Regions from separate parts of the Iodobacter fluviatilis genome, predicted to be linked through region 1. Evidence: riboswitches for the same ligand, from Rfam matches in the RefSeq annotation. Region 1 holds a riboswitch; the other holds the start of a gene.
What was found. A riboswitch is a leader RNA that binds a small molecule or an ion and turns the genes downstream of it on or off. The one in region 1 is predicted to bind thiamine pyrophosphate.
Positions count from the first base shown of each region.

Region 2: another riboswitch for thiamine pyrophosphate. It lies ahead of thiM (hydroxyethylthiazole kinase); the one in region 1 lies ahead of thiC (phosphomethylpyrimidine synthase ThiC).

Region 1 is NZ_CP025781.1:1,354,822-1,360,942, reverse strand. Features, by position in the region: gene C1H71_RS05910 (DMT family transporter) at 1-10, opposite strand, end outside; gene thiC (phosphomethylpyrimidine synthase ThiC) at 164-2,089, opposite strand; TPP riboswitch at 2,124-2,225, opposite strand; gene C1H71_RS05900 (protein-L-isoaspartate O-methyltransferase family protein) at 2,574-3,227, shown strand; gene C1H71_RS05895 (rhodanese-like domain-containing protein) at 3,282-3,605, shown strand; gene C1H71_RS05890 (SLBB domain-containing protein) at 3,765-6,121, shown strand, end outside.
Region 2 is NZ_CP025781.1:4,130,439-4,136,559, reverse strand. Features, by position in the region: gene C1H71_RS18370 (hybrid sensor histidine kinase/response regulator) at 1-234, shown strand, start outside; gene C1H71_RS18365 (response regulator) at 318-2,018, shown strand; TPP riboswitch at 2,262-2,356, shown strand; gene thiM (hydroxyethylthiazole kinase) at 2,386-3,207, shown strand; gene thiE (thiamine phosphate synthase) at 3,204-3,845, shown strand; gene thiD (bifunctional hydroxymethylpyrimidine kinase/phosphomethylpyrimidine kinase) at 3,835-4,632, shown strand; gene C1H71_RS18345 (DUF2726 domain-containing protein) at 5,424-5,909, shown strand.

The DNA.
Region 1 (6,121 bases):
GGAGTTGCATGGGATTTGTGGGCAAGGAGTAAGGCAGGCGAGACTAGCATGTTTTTTTGGGGTGAGGCGGGGAGTCGATAGTCGATAGTGGGGAGTAGGGGCGTGGCGGGTTTGATTTTCCGACTCCCCACTCCCCTGCTCCCCACTCCCTAAGCTCTTTTAATTAAGCCTTGTGGTAAACCTCTGCGCCTTTTTTGATAAATTCAATCGATTTGGTTTGCATGCCGATCTGATTGGCGTCCGCTTCGGCAATCCCTTGCTTGGCTGCAAATTCACGCACGTCTTGGGTGATTTTCATTGAGCAGAAATGCGGGCCGCACATCGAGCAAAAGTGCGCCACTTTGCCGCTGTCTTTTGGCATGGTCTCATCGTGGTAAGCGCGTGCGCGATCCGGATCTAGGCCCAGATTAAACTGGTCTTCCCAGCGGAATTCAAAGCGCGCCTTGGATAGCGCGTTGTCGCGAATCTGCGCGCCGGGGTGGCCCTTGGCAAGATCCGCAGCGTGTGCTGCCAGCTTGTAAGTAATGATGCCTTCTTTCACATCATCTTTATTGGGCAGGCCCAAATGCTCTTTCGGCGTGACATAGCAAAGCATGGCGCAGCCGTACCAGCCAATTTGCGCCGCGCCAATGGCGGAGGTGATGTGATCGTAGCCGGGGGCGATATCGGTAGTCAGCGGCCCTAGGGTGTAGAAGGGCGCTTCATGGCACCAATCTAGTTCTAAATCCATGTTTTCTTTAATCAATTGCATCGGCACATGGCCAGGGCCTTCGATCATCACTTGTACATCGTGCTGCCAAGCGATTTGCGTCAGCTCACCCAGTGTTTTTAGCTCGCCTAGCTGCGCTTCATCGTTGGCATCCCAAATCGAGCCAGGACGCAGGCCATCGCCCAAACTGAAGGCCACGTCGTATTTTTTCATGATTTCGCAGATGTCTGCAAAATGGGTGTAAAGAAAGCTTTCTTGATGATGAGCCAAACACCATTTCGCCATAATCGAGCCACCACGGCTAACAATGCCAGTCATACGGCCTGCGGTCATTGGCACGTAGCGCAGTAAGACACCCGCGTGGATGGTGAAATAATCCACGCCTTGCTCGGCTTGCTCGATCAGCGTGTCTTTAAAAATTTCCCAAGTCAGATCTTCGGCCTTGCCATTTACTTTTTCGAGCGCTTGGTAGATAGGAACAGTGCCGATCGGCACGGGGCTATTACGTAGAATCCACTCACGCGTTTCGTGGATATTTTTGCCTGTGGATAGATCCATAATGGTGTCTGCACCCCAGCGAATACCCCAAGTCATTTTTTCTACTTCTTCACTAATGCTGGAGCTGACGGCAGAGTTGCCGATATTGCCGTTAATCTTGACCAAGAAATTACGGCCAATAATCATCGGCTCTGATTCTGGGTGGTTGATGTTATTGGGGATAATGGCGCGGCCACAGGCGATTTCGCTGCGTACAAATTCTGGGGTGATTTCATCCGGCATCACTGCGCCGTAGTTTTGCCCCTTATGCTGACGATTCATCATCGCCAGCATTTTTTCGCCGGTTGGGCTGCTGTCACGCAGGCTTTGCAAATAGGCCGCACGATTCATGTTTTCACGAATCGCCACGTATTCCATTTCTGGCGTGATGATGCCTTTACGGGCGTAATGCATTTGGCTGACGTTTGCGCCATCTTTGGCAACGCGGGGCTGACGTTTTAATTCAAAGCGTAATTCATCTAGCTTGGGATCGGCCTCGCGCATGCGGCCATATTCGCTGGTGAGCTGGCTAAGTCGCTCAGTATCATTGCGTTCGCTAATCCATGTGCTACGAATGGCTTCAAGCCCTTTGCGCACGTCTACCTTTGTATCTGGATCAGAGTAAGGGCCGGAGCAATCATAAACAAAGATAGGTGGGTTTTTTTCTGTTGCGCCGCTGATACTCATTTGTAGCGGGGTGTCGGCCTGGCTGATTTCACGCATAGGCACACGGATGTCGCTGCGTGAGCCGGTGACGTAAATTTTGCGTGAATTGGGGAGTGGCTGGATGGCTGCGTCGTCGACGACGGCGGTTGAGGCTAAAAACTGTGCTTTTGCGTTCATGCTCTACTCCACAAAGGCGCGGGTTGAGCGGAATGAGGGCAACCGCTCGCTTCCCTACGCCGGTATTAACCGAATCAGGTTCAGAGGGTATTTCTCATCCGCGCCTAAATCTGGCACAGAACCCCTAGCGATAAAGCAGAGAAGGTATATAAAAAACCAGCAAACAGCAAATTTAAGATAGGGCGCTGCTGATTTGTATCAAGGTTAGTGGGGAGTGGGGAGTGTGAGTGTGAGTGTGAGTGGGAGTGGGAGTGGGAGTGGGGGGGGTGGGGAAGTCGTCATCCTCGAGCGTTTTTATCGGGGATCCAGTCATCCCGCTGGATTTCCGCCAAAGGCATGCGGGAATGACGCTGTTATTTACTTATCTTTGTTCTTATCCGCTCGTGATCTTAGGCTCTATAACCACACTGGGCTTGGTCTGTGGGATAATTGCAAAAATTTTCAAACGCTGGGTTTGATCCCAGCTCGCTTTGAGGTGATAAAAATGGATTGGGAAAACGCACGTTATTTATTAGTAGAGCAGCAAATTCGCCCTTGGGATGTGCTGGATCAAAAGGTGCTCAACCGTGTATTGGCGGTGAAGCGCGAAGACTTTGTGCCGCTCGACAAAAAAGAGCTGGCCTTTGTAGATATCGAGCTGCCGCTGGCAAATGGCGCACAAATGCTGGCCCCTAAGATGGAAGCCAAGCTGCTGCAAGATATCGATCCGCAAGTAAGCGATAAGGTGTTGGTGGTGGGCGCAGGCACGGGTTATTTGATGGCGCTGGCAGCGGGCTTAGTGGCGCATGTGTATGGCGTAGAAATTGATGCGGCGCTAGTAGAAACCGCCCGCGCCAATTTGGCGGCGGCGGGGATTAAAAATGCCACTGTAAGCCAAGGCGATGCTCTGGCAGCGGCACAAAAGCAAGGCCCATTTAATGCAATTATTGTCACGGGGTCTTTAGCCGAGGTTCCTGCTAGCCTAAAAGATCAGCTGGCGGTGGGCGGGCGTTTGATTGCTGTTGTGGGTGAATTACCAATTATGTCGGCAACGCTGTTTACCTGTGTGGATCAGGGTAGTTTTGCTGAAAATAAATTATTTGAATACAATTTGCCACGCTTAAAAAATGCTGTAGAAAAAACAACATTTGCATTTTAATAAATTGAAAATAGTGCGGTCTAATTGGCCGCGTTATTTATATCAGGGGCTTATATGCAACAGATTAACCCGCTTGAGTTATCTCAATGGCTAAGCGATACCTCGCGGCCAAACCCATTGTTATTGGATGTGCGTGAAGCCACTGAGTATGAGATTTGTCATATTGATGGCAGCCAATTAGTTTCAATGAATACTATTCCTAGCCGCTTTAACGAGCTGGATGATGAAGCGACGATTGTAGTGATTTGTCATCATGGAATGCGTAGTTATCAAGTTGCTTCTTTTTTGGAACGCCAAGGTTTTGCTAATGTCATTAATTTGAATGGAGGGATTGCGCGTTGGGCTGAAGAGGTGGATTTGACCATGGCAAGATATTAATAAGGTTTACTTGAAATGAAAATGAAGTCGCAAAAGCAATTTATATATGCCATATGAATTGTTTTTAAGTCTCAATGGCTTCCATAGAGTACGTTGAGTTGTTATAGTCTCCCCGCTTGTTTGTCCGCACCCCTTGCCTTTCATAAGACATTACTAACCATGAATTTATCCAGAAGCTCCGCTGTTATTTCACTTTCGCTGCTTTTAGCGGGTCCTGCGTGGTCTGCGACGTGTTTATCAGGCTCTGGCGATTGCCAAACAATGCCGGATGATCCGTCTGCATTAATGAATCAAAGTGCGTTGCCAAGCCAAGGTGCTACCTTGGGCTATCCACAGCAGGGTGTGCCGCAGAATCAGCAGAATCAGCAGGGGCAGCAAAATCAGCAAAACCCGCAGAGCAGAAATTTTACCCCGCAAATGCCAATGGCACCGGTGAGCTGTGATGATGTGAGCGGCAAGTTCACTTTGGATAAAAATAGTAAATACAAGGCACCATCGCTGCCGTTGAATGATTTCCAGAAATACCTCTGTAGCAGTGCCAATCTGCCGCTACCGATTTTTGGCCAGCAAATCTTTCAGATGCAGCAAGCTAGCTATTCGCCTTTTGAAGCCGCACCAGTTTCAGCAGATTACTTGATTGGTGTAGGTGATAATTTTTCAGTTCGCCTTTGGGGGCAGCTCGATGCTGATTTACAGCTTAAAGTAGATCGCTCTGGCGCGGTGTTTATTCCGCGTGTTGGCAATGTCAGCGTGGTTGGCATTCCGTTTGGCGCGCTTAAGCAGCATTTAAGCCGCGAAGTGGGCAAGGTTTATCGTAATTTTGATCTGGCCGTTACGATGGGCCAGCTTAAAAGTGTGCAAGTTTTTGTGGTGGGTTTTGCACAAAACCCGGGCAGCTATAGCCTTGGATCGCTGTCTACGGTGGTGAATGCGCTGTTTGCTGCGGGCGGGCCATCCGCCAATGGATCTTTACGTAAGATTCAGGTGAAGCGCGCTGGCAAAGTGGTGAATGAGTTCGATTTATATGATTTGCTGCTGAAAGGCGATAAGAGCCACGATTTGATGTTGCAAGGTGGCGATGTGGTGTATGTGCCGCCCGTGGGCGGACAGGCCGCGATTTCCGGTAGCGTAAAAGTACCGGCCATTTATGAAGTGAAGGCAGGCGAGAATCTACAAGATTTGATCTCTTGGGCCGGTGGTGCAGGTAATTTTGCGCTAGATGGCAAGGTCTCGATCGAGCGTGTGGTTGCGCAAAAATCACGCAAAGTAGAATCCGTTGAGTTAGCTAAAGCTGCTGGTTTTGTCGTGCGCGGTGGCGATGTGGTGCAGCTCTATGCGCTCAGCCAAAAAATTGACGATATGGTTTCTCTGCGTGGCAATGTGGCGCAGTCGGTGCGTATGCCGTGGTTTGAGGGTATGAAGGTGAGCGATTTAATCACCAGCAAAGACATGCTGATCGCGCCGCGCTTCTGGGAAAATAAATATCAGGATAAAACCGCCAGCAGCAAAGATATTCAGGAAGAAGAAGACCAGCAAGAGCTTCAAAAACAGCAGCAAAGCATGCAAATGCTGAATCCTCAGAATACTTTTAACCAGCAACAAACACTGCCCAAGCGTAAAGTAGACCGCACACTTTTAGGCGCTTTACGCGGCAACCAACAGGAAATTAACTGGAATTACGCTGCGATCGAGCGCACGAATGAGCTGGATAGCACAACAACACTGGTGCCGTTTAATCTGGGGGCGGTGGTATTAAAACGTGATGCGTCACAGGATAAGCTGCTGGCGAAGGGGGATGTGATTCATGTTTTTTCTAAGACCGATATCCGCGTCTCTACCCAGCAAAAAAACCGCTTTGTGCATATCGAAGGTGAAGTCGGTACGCCAGGTATTTATCAGGTGAGCGAAGGCGAAACGCTGGCGACCTTGATCGATCGCATCGGTGGCTTAACGTCCAGTGCTTATCTTTATGGTGCAGAGTTCTCGCGTGATGAAGTGCGTAAGAAGCAACAGGATGAGCTCGAGCGCTTGGCCGATTATGTGGAGCGTAATGCGCAAACATCGGCAGGGCAGCAGGCGCAAAATGCTTTGAATGAAGGTGGCGTAAAAGCAGCAACGATTCAGGCTGATCAGCAAAAACTCCTCGCGCAGAAAATCCGTACCACTAAGGCCGATGGTCGCGTGGTGCTGGGCTTAAACCCAGAAAGCGGCAAGGTTGCAGATATTCCTGAAGTAGCGTTGGAAGATGGTGATCGGGTCTTTATCCCTTCGAGATCGAGCACTGTGGCGGTGATGGGTTCGGTATTTAGCCGCAATAATGCCTTTATCTTTAGCAAAAACCGCAGTGTGGGAGATTACCTTGCGCTGGCAGGCGGACCGACCGAAAGTGCGGATAGCGACAGCATTTTTGTGGTGCGTGCAGATGGCTCGGTGGTGAGTGCCAAGCAGTTTGGCTTACTTTCGCGCTCATTCAAAAGCGTAGAGTCCCTGCCGGGTGATGTAATTGTGGTGCCAGA
Region 2 (6,121 bases), 1.7 Mb from region 1:
TTTACGCAAGAAGGGTATATAAAATTAAATTGCAAAGTTGTAGAAAAAAATGATGAGAGTATTTTGCTTTATTGGGCGGTAAGCGATACAGGAATTGGGATTGAGCCTAAGCAAATTGAGCGTTTATTTCAATCATTTCAGCAAGCCGATGCCTCAACCACCCGTAAATACGGTGGCAGCGGGCTGGGTTTGGCGATTTCTAAACAGCTGGCTCAGTTAATGGGGGCGAAGTAGGGTTAAGTAGTGTTTGGGGCGAAGGCAGCCTGTTTTGGTTTACCACTCGCTTACAAATAAGTGGTTTGGTGCCCCGCCCCTTAGTGCCTAACATTGATTTACGTGATAAAGCTGTGCTGGTGGTGGATGATCAAGAAGAAGCCGCGCGTGTTTTGGCGGCTTTATTGCGCACCATGACTTTTAGGCCGACTGTGGTGACCTCTGGGCAAGCCGCCGTGGTCGAGGTGGCACGGGCCGATGCAGCTGGCTTGCCTTTCGCTGTGGTGTTTTTAGATTGGCGTATGCCCCAGATGGATGGAGGCGAAACGGCTAGAGCTATTCAAGCATTAGCTATACAAGCTCCGCCTCAATTAGTGGTGGTCACCGCTTATGGGCGGGATGAGGTATTCAGTGAAAGCCCCATTAATTTGATCGATGATGTATTAATTAAGCCAGTAAGCGCATCGCAATTATTTGATACCACCATGCGGGTTTTGGGCGGTGCTAACGATAATGTTTCTTTTTCTATATTAAATACGCATACGCTAGAAATTGATTTATCTAGCATTCAAGGTGCGCGTATTTTATTGGTAGAAGACAACGATTTAAATCAACAGGTTGCAATCGATTTATTGCAAGACGCGGGCTTTATCGTTGATTTGGCCGAAAACGGCCAACAAGCATTGCAAAAGATTCAACAAGCTAGTTTCGACTTGGTTTTAATGGATATGCAAATGCCGGTTATGGATGGGTTAGAGGCCACGATGCAAATTAGGCTATGCCCGCAACATGCCAATTTACCCATTGTGGCGATGACCGCTAATGCGATGAAAATAGATCAAGAGCGTTGTTTTTCTGCAGGAATGAATGATCATGTTTCTAAACCCATCGAGCCTAATTATTTATGGTCGGCTTTATTGCGCTGGATAAAGCCACGCCCTGAAAATGCAAATAAAATAAATGCGCCTATGGCACTGGAAAACAAACCCTTTATATTAAAAAGCAAATTAGAGTTGCTCAATGTTGCAGGCCTTGATGTAAGTAATGGCCTGCGCCGGGTGCTAGGAAAAGAGTCTTTGTATTTGGAAATGCTCAGGAAATTTATTCATGGTCAATCCGCCATTGTTGCAGAGGTGAGCCTCGCTTTAGAGGAGAAAGACTACAGCACCGCCGAGCGTTTATTACATAGCAGTAAATCCGTAGCGGGCAGTATTGGTGCAGCAGAATTAGCCGAGTTGGCCGCTGAATTAGAAAATGTTATCCGCTATCGTCCAACAGATCCAATGTGTAAGCCTATGTTAGAAGCATTTTCTTCGACTTTAGTGAGCTTTCTAGTGGATTTAATAGTGGCTTTAGATGGGGTAAAACCAAGTAGTGATGAGGTAGAGCTTCAGGTGAATAACGCCTCTACGGTGATGGCGGTCGATGATACGCCCATGAATTTGTTGTTGATTGATCGTATGTTAAAAAATGAATTTCAGGTAATTACTGCTCAAAATGGCGTAGAGGCGCTAAAAATATTGGCTAATGCACCGCTGCCCCAGCTAATTTTATTGGATATTTTGATGCCAGAAATGGATGGTTATGAAACCTGCCGGCAAATCAAGGCCAATCCAGCGCTTTGCCATATTCCTATCATCTTTATGTCGGCTCGTAATGAAGCAGAAGATGAGATCTTAGGCATGGAATTGGGCGCAGTAGACTATATGACCAAGCCATTATGCCTGCCCTTGGTGTTAAGTCGCGTTAAAGCGCATTTGGCAATGCACCTGAGTCATCAGGCGGCATTACAAGACAAAAAGTAGCCCGATTTACTTAGTGTCTGTTGACGTTTCATTCACGGCTGCGTTTGGCCCGGTTTTGGGGCTGAACAAGGAGAAAATGGCGGCATGGTACGAGTGCCATGAGCGATTTTTAACTTTCGTTCCGCCCCAAAAATGGGCTAATAAAACGTCAACAGGCCCTAGTATCTATAGGTTTTGTGCGGCACTTTTGTTGCAAGTTTGATCTTTTACGCTTGTTTGTCATTGGCTTTATGCGCAAAATGACTGTCTGACTCGGGGTGCCGTAAGTAAATGCGGCTGAGAAATACCCGTGACCTGATCTGGATAATGCCAGCGTAGGGATGTCGGCCATTCTTGATGGGCCGCCTGCGCCTGCCAAGGAACTTAAATGTCTGACTTGCACACCATCTCTCTTATTCCCCAATTTCCTTTGCGCCGCGTTGGCGAAGAGCTAGAACGCCTGCGCGCCTCAGCACCCTTGGTGCACTGCCTGACCAATGAAGTGGTGCAATCAATCACGGCAAATGTATTGCTCGCACTTGGTGCATCCCCCGCAATGATCGTAGCCGAAGCAGAAGTTGCCGACTTTGCATCGATGGCCGATGCGCTATTGATTAATGTCGGCACGCTTTATCCTGCGCGACTAGCGGTGATGCAAGCTGCGGTAGTCGCAGCCAATGCAGCAGATACGCCTTGGGTGTTAGACCCTGTGGCGGCAGGCGTTTTGGCTTACCGAACCGATGCTTTGCACGTTTTAATGCAACAAAAGCCAGCGGCAATTAGGGGCAATGCCTCAGAAATTATGTGCTTGGCAGGTGAGTTCGCTAGCGGTAAGGGTGTAGATAGCACGGCGCAATCTGCATCTGCCATTGCTGCTGCAAAGCGGCTGGCCCAGCAAACCGGCGCGATTGTGGTGGTAACGGGCGAGGTGGATTATGTAAGCGATGGTGAAGTCACTTGGGCGGTTCCTTGGGGCCATGTTTTGATGACCTACGTGGTAGGTACGGGCTGCGCCTTGTCTGCCGTTGTTGCTGCTTTTGTAGCTGGCGCGTCAGACCGGCTTGCTGCGGTTGCTGCTGCCTGCGCCGTGATGGCGATCGCTGGAGAGCGCGCTGAATCGGCTTGTGATGGCCCAGGTACCTTTCTCCCCGCGTTTTTAGACGCGTTATATATCATGCAACCTGCCATGTTAAAGGCGGCTGATGAATGAAACATCCTTTTAATTTGTCGCTTTATTTAGTGTTAGATCCTGATTTATGTGGTGGCGAACAGGGCATGGTAGCAACTGCCTTAGCCGCCGTGGCGGGCGGGGTTAGTATCGTGCAGCTGCGCGCGCCTAGATGGAAAAAACGTCAGTGGGTGGTGGCGGCTCAAGCGCTTAAGAATGCGCTGGAACCATTGAATATACCCTTGATTATTAATGACCATATCGATGTAGCGCTGTTGGTGGATGCAGCCGGAGTGCATGTGGGCCAGCAAGATATTGCGCCAGAGATGGCCCGGCAGTTAATTGGGCCAAATAAAATTTTGGGTTTGTCGGCCTCAAATGCCGCGCATATCCACGCCGTGCCGCAGGGCTTAGTTGATTACATCGGTGTAGGGCCGGTGTATGCCACCGGCACCAAATTAGACGCGTCCCCAGTCATTGGCTTAAATGAGTTTGCCAAGCTGATGCAGGGTAAAACCCTGCCTGCCGTGGCGATTGGCGGTATTGGCTTGGGGCAAGTAGCCGGTTTGCGTGCGGCGGGTGCCGATGGCGTGGCCGTGGTTTCGGCCATTTGTGGCCAAGCTAATCCGCGGCAGGCGGCGCGTGCTTTGCGGCGGGAGGGCGCGACATATGATCGTTAATGCACTGACAATTGCTGGCTCTGATTCTGGCGGCGGAGCGGGGATTCAAGCCGATTTAAAAACTTTTTCAGCACTAGGCGCTTACGGCATGAGCGTGATTACGGCGCTAACCGCACAAAACACCCAAGGTGTGCACGCCGTTCTTGCCGTGCCGCCTGACTTTGTGCTGGCGCAGCTCGATGCCGTTCTGGCAGATATCCGCGTAAATAGCGTAAAGATTGGCATGCTGGCCAATGCAGAAATTGTCGCTGCAGTGGCGCGTGGCTTACGCCAGCATCGCCCTGCCTGCGTGGTGCTTGATACCGTGATGATCGCCAAAGGCGGCCATCCGTTGCTTTTACCTGAAGCGATAGCAGGGATCCGAGATGAGTTGCTGCCGCTAGCCGACTTAATTACCCCCAACTTACCAGAAGCCGCCGCGCTGCTGGGTGGCACGCAAGCGCAAACCGAGCAGCAAATGCAAGACCAAGGCCGCGCCTTGCTGCAAATGGGCGCACAAGCCGTGCTCATGAAAGGGGGGCATTTAGGTGGCAATGAGAGTCCTGATTGGCTTATCACCCCTGCAGGATTTACCCGCTTTGCCGCGCAGCGTATCCCGACCCAGCACACCCACGGCACCGGCTGCACTCTATCTGCCGCATTGGCTGCTCTGCGGCCCAAGCACCCAGACTGGCCCAGCACCATGCAAGCCGCAAAAAACTACCTACTGGCTGCGATTGCCGCTGCAGATCAATTACAAGTAGGACAGGGAATAGGACCAGTACAGCATTTTCATGCGTTGTGGTGACATTTGAAGTAACGAGAAAACTCACTATTTTATTTGCGGTGGCTAAATTAATGGCGGTAGACATGTTAGGTGAGGTGCTAAATATGGATGCCTTCACATGAGATAAAATCGTGGCACAGTTTCGAGCATTCATAAACACGTTTAGTCAATCATTCAGGTTGAGTTTGTATCCGTACTTCTATAGCGATACTGCCCGCGCGGCACCTTCTCTTTGCTGGTAAAACGATCCGTAAATTGGCTGTTAATGTCCGTCAAAATCGTTTTGATTTTAACTGGGCAAACACGATGTAGTGCGTGAAAACAGTGTGCCGCACTTTCTTCCGTTTGGTTGGGGTAGATGAGCGAATTGAAACCAGTAATCGAGCATTAAAGCAGTCCTTGTTGGACGATGAGCGGGACACCTGCCACTGTGTGGCAAGAAGTTTTTTTGGGGGGCGTATTGGCTTACAACTTGGTTCGTTTGGAGAGGTCAGAGGTGGTTAAATAGGCGGGCGCAGCGGCCGACTTGAGCTTTCAAATGGCGCTGGGTTATTTGCAATATGAGTAGGGTTGGCTGTCGACGAATAGCCCGTGCACAATTCCGAAATAATTCCTCCCGAAACAACGATTAGGGCGTGAAAGCCCTTTCCCAGCGCTATCCCGCTCTAAAAATCTATAAATCTGATCTTAAGTGAACGGAATTAGCGCTTGGAGCGCTCTTTTTTATTGTGCGGAATTTGATTTGAACGATTTTTCTTAACATGGTCTTACAATACCACCCATACCTCACAACGTATCTTGCAGAGAAAACCATGAAACTTATCCTGCTTTTATTGCTGATTTTTGCCGTACTGATGGCTTTGTCGTACTTAAAGGCCAAGGGCGCAAACGAGGAGGGCGTTTGGCCGTTTTATGCCAAAAGCCCACTCTCCAAGCCAGAGCAAGTACTGTACTTTCGCATCTTGCAAGCCATGCCCGAACATATTGTACTGGCTCAGGTGCAGCTCTCTTGCTTGCTTGGGGTTAAAAAAGGCCATAACTATCGCGCTTGGCTCAATCGTATTAATCGCATGAGTGCTGATTTTGTGGTGTGCAATCAAGATTCCAGTATTGTGGCGGTGATCGAGCTGGATGATGCTACGCATCAGCGACAGGATCGCATCATTGCAGATACAAAAAAAGATCGCGCACTGACCGCCGCAGGCATTCGTGTGATTCGCTGGCAGGCCAACTCTATGCCTGATGTCGCTACAATTCGCGCCACACTGCGGCCGGTGATTACCTTGGATGCTGAATAGGGCGTGAGGTTGTCTGGCGGCCGCCCCATTTGTTTGCTTAATGGCCGCTTCAGTGTGATAGCCATCGAGGCCTAGCATAAAGGCTACCACTCTATGATCCGTTTCAAGCATTCACTGCCGCTTTGTTTGGAGCCAAGGCCAACTTAAACCCCGCGTGAGAGGTGGGGTTTATCTGATCATCAATTCATCTCTACGCTTACCATGCCGTAGCC